2 regions of the Agrobacterium sp. DE0009 genome follow, and region 1 is predicted to be linked to the other one. Evidence: riboswitches for the same ligand, from Rfam matches in the RefSeq annotation. Region 1 holds a riboswitch; the other holds the start of a gene.
The links. A riboswitch is a leader RNA that binds a small molecule or an ion and turns the genes downstream of it on or off. The one in region 1 is predicted to bind thiamine pyrophosphate.
Positions count from the first base shown of each region.

Region 2: another riboswitch for thiamine pyrophosphate. It lies ahead of thiB (thiamine ABC transporter substrate binding subunit); the one in region 1 lies ahead of FS804_RS16250 (ABC transporter permease).

Region 1 is NZ_VEIU01000004.1:150,920-156,357, forward strand. Features, by position in the region: gene FS804_RS16245 (ABC transporter substrate-binding protein) at 1-786, opposite strand, end outside; gene FS804_RS16250 (ABC transporter permease) at 783-1,568, opposite strand; TPP riboswitch at 1,694-1,796, opposite strand; partial or broken gene FS804_RS16255 (TadE/TadG family type IV pilus assembly protein) at 1,980-3,301, shown strand; gene FS804_RS16260 (pilus assembly protein) at 3,441-4,730, shown strand; gene FS804_RS16265 (alpha-glucosidase) at 4,748-5,438, opposite strand, start outside.
Region 2 is NZ_VEIU01000005.1:102,507-107,944, forward strand. Features, by position in the region: gene FS804_RS17935 (M48 family metalloprotease) at 1-11, opposite strand, end outside; gene thiQ (thiamine ABC transporter ATP-binding protein) at 319-1,035, opposite strand; gene thiP (thiamine/thiamine pyrophosphate ABC transporter permease ThiP) at 1,032-2,657, opposite strand; gene thiB (thiamine ABC transporter substrate binding subunit) at 2,677-3,690, opposite strand; TPP riboswitch at 3,727-3,837, opposite strand; gene FS804_RS17960 (VOC family protein) at 3,883-4,275, opposite strand; gene FS804_RS17965 (ABC-F family ATP-binding cassette domain-containing protein) at 4,358-5,438, opposite strand, start outside.

The DNA.
Region 1 (5,438 bases):
CGCGTCATCAAGGTTCGGATAGGCCTTGATGAAGAGTTGCCAGGCTTCCTGCGGATGGTTGGTAATGTAGATCGCGGCCTGTTCCACGGCGGAAAGAAAGCGTGGCAGGCGGCTGTCCGTGGTCAGTTCGCGATGAGTGACGAAGATCAGCTCGTCATAGGCAGGCACCCCGTTTTCTTCGGGAAAGAAAGATCGTCCTTCATGGCCTTCAAGCTTCATCTGCGTCAGTTCGAAGTTGCGGAAACCGCCAAGCGTAGCGTCCACCTTGCCGGCGATCAGCGACGGCGAGAGTGAGAAATTGACATTGACGAGTTCGACATCGTCCTTCGTCAACCCGTCTTTCTCCAGCATGCGCTTCAGCATCGCATCCTCGAACCCGGAAACGGAAAAACCGACCTTTTTTCCTTTCAGGTCCTTCAGGCTCTTGATCGGCCCATCGGCGAGAACCGTAACGGTGTTGAGCGGTGTTTCCACCAGCGTGCCGAAACGCACGAGTGGCAGGCCGGCTTCGTGGTCGAGATAAAGGTTTGGCTGGTAATGTACGCCGATATCGGCCTGTTTCGCCGAGACAAGGCGCGGCACTGCGGAAGGATCGGCTGGCGGCACCAGTTCCACTTCCAGCCCGGCCTCGGTGAACAGGCCGCGTTCCCTGGCTATCACCATCGGGGCATGATCAGGATTCACGAACCATTCAAGCAACACAGTCAGCTTGTCGGCGGCCTCAGATTGCATGGGCGCAAGGACGCTTGCCGCGGCGATGGCGAGGGAAAGAAGCGTTCGTTTCATGGTGCCGACAGTCTCCGTAAATATCTGAAAGGAATGTTGTGTTCTGTTTCTTTGGCCCAGGGCGCGAGATTGTCTGTCGTCCGATCCACGATCAGCCGGAGCAGCACGGCCATGACGGCCAGAATGGCCATGGCGGCGAACATGGTATCGGTCTGCATACGGGCATTGGACTGGATCATCACGAAACCAAGCCCGGCCGATGAGCCTACCCATTCGCCGATGACGGCGCCGAGTGGGGCGAGCGGCGCCGCCACCCTCAAGCCCGAAATCAGCGAGGGAAGCGCCAGCGGCACGCGCAGCCGGGTGAGGATTTGCCAATGGCTCGCCTGTGTCAGCGAGGCGGCGTCGAGAATGGCGCGGTCCGTGCGGTTGAGGCCATCGGTGAAAGCCGAAGCGACGGGAAAGAAGATGATGATCGCCGTCATAACCACTTTCGAAGCCATGCCGAAGCCGAACCAGAGGACGAGGATGGGGGCGAGCACGAAGACCGGAAAGGCCTGCAACACCAGGACCATGGGCCAGACGAAGCGGCCGAAGCGCGAGGTGGCGGCAATCGTGAAGGCGACGAGGACACCGGCGGTAACGCCTGCCGCAAGCCCGAGCGCCATTTCACCAAGCGTCACCGTGGCCTGACCGAACAGGAAGCCCGGCTGGCGCCAAAAGGCGGCGGCGACATCGGCGGGCGATGGCAGAATATAACGCGGCGGCGCAAACAGCCATGTTCCCGCCTGCCAGAGAAGCAGCAGAAGACCAACACCATTCAGCGCATGGGTGGCACGCATGAGCCGGTCCTCAGACGCAAACGCACCATGTGCGAAGAGAGGAAGTGTTCAGCGTCATCGGTCGTCTCCAGATGTGACGATCACATAGATCAAGCATAGCGGAGAAGAGAATGGGCAGCCCCTTGAAGGCGCGACAGTTCCGTTCCTACGCCGGCATGACCCGGATCAGGTTCAAGGGTCCGGCTCATCGCCATCTCAGCACCGTCAGGTGCTCCCCTCGGAAGAGATTGTTTTGTAGGACATGATCTAAAAATGTCAACGGCTCCGCCGACAGATCATAGGTCTTCTATATATTACTTAAATATAGTTATTATTAATATCGGATTTATTGGTAATTAGTTATATAGATAAACTATATCGCAACGACACTGAAATAAACCTCATCCGAATTCTGATAATTCGGAGCTGAGCTTGAAAAACATCTGGCGGGACAAGTCTGGGAACTTTGCGATTCTGAGTGCTCTGTTGATCATACCGATCATCGGATCCGCCGGCGTTGCGCTGGATGTCGTTCGAGCCATGAGCGTGAAATCCGATCTTCAGATGGCAGCGGATTCTGCGGCTCTGGCCGTGGTTGCGGAAAGTTCAGCCAGTGCCGAGGCTGCACGGCGAATGGCCAGCAACGGCGTCGTTTCGGTTGGAAAGGAAGAGGCTGAAGCTTTTTTTCACAGCAATCAGCGGGGGAACCCGGAATATCGCCTATTGGCGCTCGATATACAGGTGAAGAAGAATAACACCGTGATCGAATCGTCAGTGAGTTTTAAGGCTTCGCTCAATACAACTCTCTCCAGAGTCCTCGGAAAGGATTTCCTGACTGTTTCCGGCAACGCAACTGCCAAATATGAGACGGAAACCTATACCGACTTCTATCTGCTGCTCGACAACTCGCCTTCCATGGGCGTCGGCGCAACGCCGCCGATGTGGCCACGATGAAAGCCGCCCTCGGTTGTCAGTTCGCCTGCCATGTCACGTTGGCGGACGGATCTTCCGATCCCAACAGCAGCTATTTCCGGCTCAAAAACAAGGATCCGCAGGCGAAGGGATACATCAACGCGACGACGCGCATCGACGTGGTTGCAAAGGCGACCGCGAGTTTGATGGACACGGCTCAGGACACGCGCAAAAAACCTGATCAGTATCGCATTGCTGTCTACACTTTCGGAAAGACAGCAGAGGATGCCTTTTTTAACAAAGACCTTCCGGAGATTGTCTCGCGTACCTCGGATTTGCAGGCGGCCAAAAAAAAGATCGGAGGAATTGAGTTGATGTCAGTTCCAGGCCACAATTATAAAAGCGACCAGTATACGAATTTCGACCGTGCACTGACGAGGATAATACCGAAGATGGGAACATCGGGAAGTGGCGCGAGTTCCGCTACACCTGAAAAAATCCTTTTCTTCGTGTCGGATGGCGTGGCCGATGCTGTAAAAGCCGCATGTACCAAGAAAAAGATTTGGAATGGACGCTGCCAGGAACCCATAGACACCAAGCTGTGCGACAACCTCAAAAAACAAGGCTTCCGTATCGCCGTGCTTTACACCACTTACCTCCCGCTTCCTGGTAATCAGCACTACGATAATTGGATCGCACCATTCGAAACGGAGATCGGCCCACGCATGCAAGCCTGCGCCTCCCCTGGCCTGTTTTTCGAAGTCAGCCCCTCGCAGGGTATCAGCGAGGCCATGTCGGCGCTTTTTAAGAAGGCGATCAGCTCGCCACGCCTGACCGGGTGATGACCAGCATAGCGGAAGGCTTAGCGGATCGACGTTTAGTTATTTAGGAAATTAGATTTATCGAAAATTAGTTATCCTTCGAAACTGCCTTTCAACGGTCTTTTTCTAAGTTCTGTCTCCAAACGCTGTGGGGGCAAACTTGAAAAATATCTGGCAGGACAGATCAGGGAATTTCGGAATTCTAACTGCTTTGCTTTTGGTGCCGCTCATCGGTACTGCCGGCGTTGCGCTGGATGTAACGCACAGCATGACCGTAAAATCCGACCTGCAGAGGGCGGCGGATGCGGCGGCTCTGGCGGTGGTCTCCGATAGCTCGTCAAGCGTTCACAAGGCAAAGGAGATGTCCGCAGATGGCGTCATTACGCTTGGCGGCGACGAAGGCGCCGCATTTTTCAGAAGCAATGAGCGAGCCAATCCCGACTATTCGCTTTTGTCTCTCGATATAGAGGTGACAAAAAGCGGCAATGCGATTGTGTCTTCCGTCAACTTCAAGGCCTCTGTCGATACCACGCTTTCCAAGATACTGGGAAAAGATCTCTTCACGGTTTCTGGCTCTGCCACCGCCAAATATGAAACGGAAACCTTCAGCGATTTTTACGTGCTTTTGGACAACACGCCGTCCATGGGGGTGGGTGCGACCCCGACCGATGTTGCCACCATGGTCGCAAATACGAGCGATAAATGCGCTTTCGCCTGTCACATCGTGAAGGACGGTGTGGTGGATACCAACAGCTATTACTACAAGGCAAAACGTCTCGGCGTGACCACGCGCATCAATGTGGTCGCAAAGGCGACAGCGAGCCTTATGGATACGGCGAAGTCCATGCGCAAAAGCAGCAATCAATATCGTATGGCAGTCTATTCCTTCGGGGAAAAAGCCGAAGATACGAAGCTACTTGAAGTCGTGCCGCTGACATCGGATCTGGCGACGGCGAAGAAAAAAGCCGCCGAAGTTGACCTGATGTCTATCCCCAAGCAGGGATTCAACAACGACCAGCAGACGGATTTCGACCGGGCGCTGACCCAGATCGGGGACAAGATCGGTAACTCCGGCACAGGCGCGAGTTCGGCGAGTCCGGAGAAGATCGTCTTCTTCGTAACCGATGGCGTCGGCGATAGTTACAAGCCCTCGACCTGCACCAAAAAAACGACGGGCGGTCGCTGTCAGGAACCGATCGACCTCAAATATTGCACGAAGCTGAAAGAAAAGGGCTTTCGCATCGCCGTGCTCTACACCACCTATTTGCCGCTGCCGACCAATGACTGGTATAATAGCTGGATCAAGCCGTTTCAGTCGGAAATCGGCACACGCATGCAGCAATGCGCTTCGCCGGGCCTGTTCTTCGAGGTCAGCCCGTCGCAGGGTATCAGCGACGCGATGACCGCGCTTTTCAAGAAGGCCATCACGTCACCCCGCCTGACGGGGTGACGCAAGGGGCAAAGCCTTTAGCCGATGGTGCGAAGCCGTTCAAATAGCTGACGGTGATTGCAATCTGCGCGATAGAACACCGCCGGTTCTCCGAGCGGTGCTTCGACGGATATCTCCCGTCCGCCCAGATAATGCGCGCCGCTCCAGAGATGAACCCATTCGCCGTCACCCGGAAGGTAGAGCGAGCGTTGCGTTTCGCCCGCCTTCCAGACCGGTGCGACCAGCATGTCCTCGCCATAGAGATAGCAGTCCTGAATGGCATAGGTCTGCAACTCGTTCTCGTAATGCAGGAAAAGCGGCCGCTGCACCGGCAGGCCCGTCTTTGCCGCTTCGGCGGAAAGCGATTTCAGATAGGGAGCGAGCGCGACATAGATCGCGCTCATGCGGGCGAAATGGGAAAGAACCGCTTCATCCTGATCGATCTGCAGGTTGTCGCGCGGTCTGTTGCCCTCGTGGGTGCGCATAACCGGGGTGAAGGCGGCCATCTCCGTCCAGCGCATGATGAGTTCCGCCGTCCGCACATTGCCGAAAAGGCTGGTGTAGCCGCCAATATCGGAGTGGTGGTAGGCGTTGCCCATGAGCCCGGATGAGAGCGCGCCGCAGATGACGGTGACAAGGCCGTCGTGACGGGAGAAATCGACCGACTGGTCGCCGCCCCAGATGAGGGGGCAATGGGCCTGCACGCCGGTGAAGCCTGCGCGCATGAAG
Region 2 (5,438 bases), on a different contig from region 1:
GCAGCAACCATTCTCCCGGAACGGCGACGTCCTGACCGGGAAATGAGCCCCCCCTGTGCAGTCATGCTATTTCTCATTCTCTCTGCCTGCCCCTAACGTTCCTGATCATCCGTTAATTGCAGACCAGAATAACAGATTCGCCCCAAAGGGCGATGAATGCCAAAACGGTAAAAACGATCCATCCAGTGCGGAATATTCCTGAAGAACCCAATAATTCCCATCTTTTCTCGGGCAACAACTAGAAACTGGCAAGTGCAAATTCGCGTCATTGAAGTCACCCGAAGCGATTGCCAGCGGCACGCGTCGAAAATAAGGCGGTCACCCGTTCAGGAAACTGTCAACCGCCTTCACATTTTGTGTGACAAAGAAATCTTGGGTCGACCCCGTATAGACAACGCGGCCTTGATCAAGAAAAACCACCTTCTGCGCCAGCTTTTTGATGTCTTCGGGATGGTGCGTGACAATAATCACTGTGTTTTTTGTTTCATGATGCAAGTCGAGCAGGAGCGACGTCATGCCGGCCCGCAGACCCGGATCGAGGGCCGCAAAAGGCTCATCAAGCAGCATGACCGGCTTTTTCCTCACCAGTGCGCGCGCCAGCGCCGCTCTCTGCTTCTCTCCGCCGGAAAGCGTGCCCGGCAGGCGTTTGTCGAACCCGGCAAGACCGACCCTTGCCAGCGCCACCTCGATCCGTTGCCGGTCTTCCGCTCGCAGTCGAAATCCAGGGCTCACACCCAAAGCGACATTGGTGAAGATATCGAGATGGGCGAAGAGATTGTTGTCCTGAAAGATCGATGAGACCGGCCGTTCGGAAGGATCAAGGCCTGTTACATCACGCCCATCGATCATCACGCGACCGGAATCGGGTTCCTCGAACCCGGCGACGAGATTGAGAAGCGTCGATTTGCCTGAACCCGATGCGCCGACGACCGCAACGATCTGCCCTTGCGGGAAGGTGCAGTCCAGCCGAAAATCCTGCGTTCCGAGTCGCAGCCTGACCTCCTCCAGCTTCACGGCGAAATCTTTCTCCGTCATATGTTTGCCCTTGCGGATTGGGATTGTCGTGAAACGCCGCCCGCGGCCAGCAGCAGGCAGACGACCCCGAGAAGGAAGGCATAGCCGGCCGCGTCGTTTGTCCGGTAGCTGCCCATGCTGCTATAGACCAGCCAGGGCAATGTTACAAAATCCTCCGAACCGAACAGCGCGACCGCGCCGAGATCACCCAGCGACAGAGCCATGGCGAAGGAGAACGCCATGGCGAGCGGTCGCCACAGGACCGGCAGATCGGCAATCCTTAATCGCCTCACGCCCTCAAGGCCAAGACTGGCAGAAAGCCGACCAGTGCGCAGGAAATGACTGGCAAAGGCTGGCTCCAGCACCCGCATGGCAAGCGGCAAAGCCATCAGCATGTTGATGAGCGCCACGAGAATGGGCGCCTGAAAGGTGGCATCGCCAATACCGCGCAACAGCAAAAACCACCCGCTGCCCAACACGACCGGTGGTACCAGCAGCACGAGCGAAGACCCGGCACCAAGCATGGCCGACAGGGCGCGAAGGGGCCACCACACCCGCCGCCTCGAGCCTATCGCCTGACGCGCGCCGATGATCGCCACGCAGCAGACGATAACGAACGTCGCCGAAAGCATGGCGATTGCAAGGCTTGTCATCGCCGCCCGCCGGAAAATTGGCGCGGACAGAAGGCGCGGCAGGTCGGAACTCAGTCCCGAGACGGCGATGGCGATAAGAGGCAGGCTAATGAAGAGAACGGCGAGAGTGATAGCCCCACCATCCCATAGATGGACACCAATGCCCCTGCCGTCGAACCGGCGAAGGGGCCGGCCAAGCGACGGAATCTCGGCCTCAGCGGAAGGAAGTAGCGCAAGAAGGCCAAGCAGAATGGCGGTGAGCGCAATCTGCAAAACAGACAGCGCGATCGCCCGCTGCGGATCGAAATCGAACCGCAGGGCCTGATAGATCGCCACCTCAAGTGTGGTGGCGGCCGGTCCGCCGCCTAACAGCAGCACGAGCGTGAAGCTGGTCGCGCACAACATGAAAACGAGGCCGGCGATGCCGGGCATGACCCGAGCGACCGCTGGCCATTCGATAAAACGGAAAGTCGAAACCGGCCCCATGCCGAGACTTGCCGCCATGCGCCAATATTCGCCCGGAATCCGCTCCAGCGTCGCCAGCATCAGCCGGATCGAAAGCGGAAGATTAAAGAACACATGGGCGATGAGGATGCCGGAAAGACCGTAAATGCTGAACGGCTCGTCCACGCCGGCGGACGTCAGGACTGTGTTCAACACCCCCTGCCTCCCCCAGATGGTGATAATACCGAAGGCGCCGACGATGACAGGCAGCCCCATCGGCACCGCCATCAGCCTGATCACCCAGATCCGCCCAGGAAAGGCCCGGCGTCGGCCAAGCGCCAACGCTACCGGCAGCCCCAATACCATAGAAAAAACCGTAGAGAGCGTTGCCTGATATAGTGTGAAACGCAGGATACGCAGCGTATAGGGATTTATCACCCCGGCGGCCGACCCTCCCGCATCGAAGGTAAAAAGGGCTGCGACAGCGAGCGCCATGAACAGGAAAACGGCGGCAAAAGCCGCCGTTCCGAGGATGATCGACCGTCGATAATCCCGACGCAACATCATGCGGAAGCGTGCCTCTTGCTCAGTTCATGCTCATGGCGGCAAGCCATTCGTCGATCCACACTTTGCGGTCCTTCGCCACCTCTTCCGGATCCATCAGAAATGTCTTCTGCGGCACCACAAGCTTTGAAAACGCGTCCGGCAGCGGCTTGGAGGTGGCCGCAGCCGGCATCATCCAGTTGTTTTCGGGAATGGCATCCTGAAAGCCCGGCGTGAGCGTGAACGCAAGGAACTGCTTTGCCAACTCCTTGTGCGGCGCTTTTTTGAGAAGGCCGGAAACCTCTATCTGGATGTAGTGACCTTCAGAGAACGGCGCGGCTTGGTACCGATCAGTTTTTTCAGCAACCATGTGATAGGCAGGAGAGGTCGTGTAGGACAGCACCATCGGCACCTCACCCTTGGTGAAAAGGCCATAGGATTCTGACCAGCCCGGCGTGACGGTCAAAATGCGCTTTCTGAGCTTCGCCCAGGCTTCAGGGGCCTTGTCGCCATAGACGGACTTTACCCACAGCAGCAGCCCAAGCCCCGGCGTGGAGGTGCGCGGGTCCTGAATGACGATTTTCTGCGAAGGATCCCCTTCCACCAGCTCCTTCAGGCTTGCCGGCGGTGTCTTGACGGTCTGCGTGTCGTAGATGACGGCGAAGTGACCATAGTCATAAGGTACAAAGACATCGTCCTTGTAACCGCCCGGCACCTTGGCAGCCGAAGCGTCGATGCCGCTGACATCAAAAAGCCCGGTCTGTTTGGCTTCCGCGATGAGATTTGTGTCGAGACCAACCACGACATCGGCTTTGGACCCCGTGCCTTCGAGCTTTAACCGGTTGAGCAGCGCGACACCATCCGCCACACCGACGAAATTGACCGTGCAGTTGCAGACCGTCTCAAAAGCTTCCTTCACTTTAGGGCCTGGACCCCACTCCGAAACAAAGCTTTCATAGGTATAAACAGTGAGCTCTTGCTTGTCTTGCGCCTCAGCAAAACCGGGCAGAAGCAGCAAAGCGGCGATGACAGAATTCGGGAAAAAACGACGGCGCACGGGTATCTCCTCAAACAAAAAGGGAAATAGCCGCCTGTCCAAAAGCCGTCTAATCCCTCCGCCGGTATGAACCGGATCAGGTTCTTCGGGTTGGCAAGCCTCTCAGCCTTCTGCACAAAAGCGCACAAGACACCCCGTTAGATCATGATGATGGTGTAGTCCCCTCGCCTTATCTTGGCAAGATGGCTCGTCTCAGCCCTGCTGCGTCATATGCACGAGTTCCCAGACATGCCCGTCGGGATCCTGGAAGCTGCCGGCATACATGAAGCCGTGGTCCTGAACCGGCTTCCAGCCGTTGCCACCAGATGCGAGCGCCGTTGCGATCATCCGGTCGATTTCCTCGCGGCTGCCGGCGGAAAGACAGGTTAACACCTCGGTGCTGCTTTTGGCGTCGGCAATCTCACCGTTGATGAAATCGCGAAAACGCTCTTCCTGAAGAAGCATCACGAAGATGTTCTCTTCCACGATCATGCAAAGCGTGCGGTCGTCGGAATATTCCGGATTGAAGCTGAAACCGAGTACCGTGAAGAAGTTTCTCGATACTTCGATGCTCTTAACCGGCAGGTTGACGAAAATCATGCGCATTTCAGACCTCCTCCATGAAGAGCGGGCATAGAACGTTAATTCCGCCTGTGTGTCAAAGCGCGGATGGACCCGTTACGCTGCATCAGCCCTCCAGCTCCTCGCGCAGCATCTCAAGCTCCAGCCATTCCTCTTCCATGGCCTCCAGCTTGTCACGCAGCTTTTCCATTTCCTGCGCCAGTTTGTTGAACGTCGTCTGGTCCTTGGCAAAGAGTTCCGGGTCAGCCATACGCTGTTCCCGTTTTGCGATCTCTTCCTGGGTCTTCTCCATCTCCTTCGGCAGATTTTCGAGCGCGAATTTCTGCTTGAAGGAGAGTTTCCCCTTCGTCTTTGCAGGCTCCTGCGATGCCGAGGCGGAAGATGACGCTTTCGCCTTTTCCTGCTTCTCCGCCTTGCGCTTTTCGTCCGCAGCACCCTTGCGCTGCGCCATCATGTCAGAATAGCCGCCGGCATATTCGATCCAGCGCCCGTCAGGCTGGTCGGGATTAACGGGCGCGATCGTGGAGGTCACGGTGCGGTCGAGAAAATCGCGATCGTGGCTGACGAGGATGACCGTGCCGGAGAAGCCGGCAACGATTTCCTGCAAGAGATCGAGCGTTTCGATATCGAGATCGTTGGTGGGCTCGTCGAGGATCAGAAGGTTGGTCGGCCGCGCCAGAATACGCGCGAGAATGAGGCGCGCGCGTTCGCCACCGGAGAGATTGCGAATGGGCGTGCGGGCCTGTTCCGGCTGGAACAGGAAATCTTTCATGTACCCAGTCACATGCTTCAACTCGCCGTTAACGAGCAGGTTTTCCCCGCGGCCATCGGTCAGATAATGCGCGAGCGTATCGTTCGGGTTGAGATCCTCGCGCTTCTGGTCGAGCGTCGCGATCTCCAGATTGGTGCCGAGCTTCACCGTGCCGCTATCCGGCTCGAGCTGGCCCGTGAGCATCTTCAGAAGCGTTGTCTTGCCTGCACCGTTGGGGCCCACGAAACCGATACAGTCACCGCGATGGACGCGCAGGGAAAACGGCGCGACGATGACGCGCTCGCCATAGGCCTTGGTGATGCTGTCGGCCTCGATGACGAGCTTGCCGGACTCGCGACCCTCCGTCACGGTTGCCTGGACGGAGCCCTGCGGCCCCTTATGGCCGCGATATTCCGCGCGCATTGCCTGAAGCTCG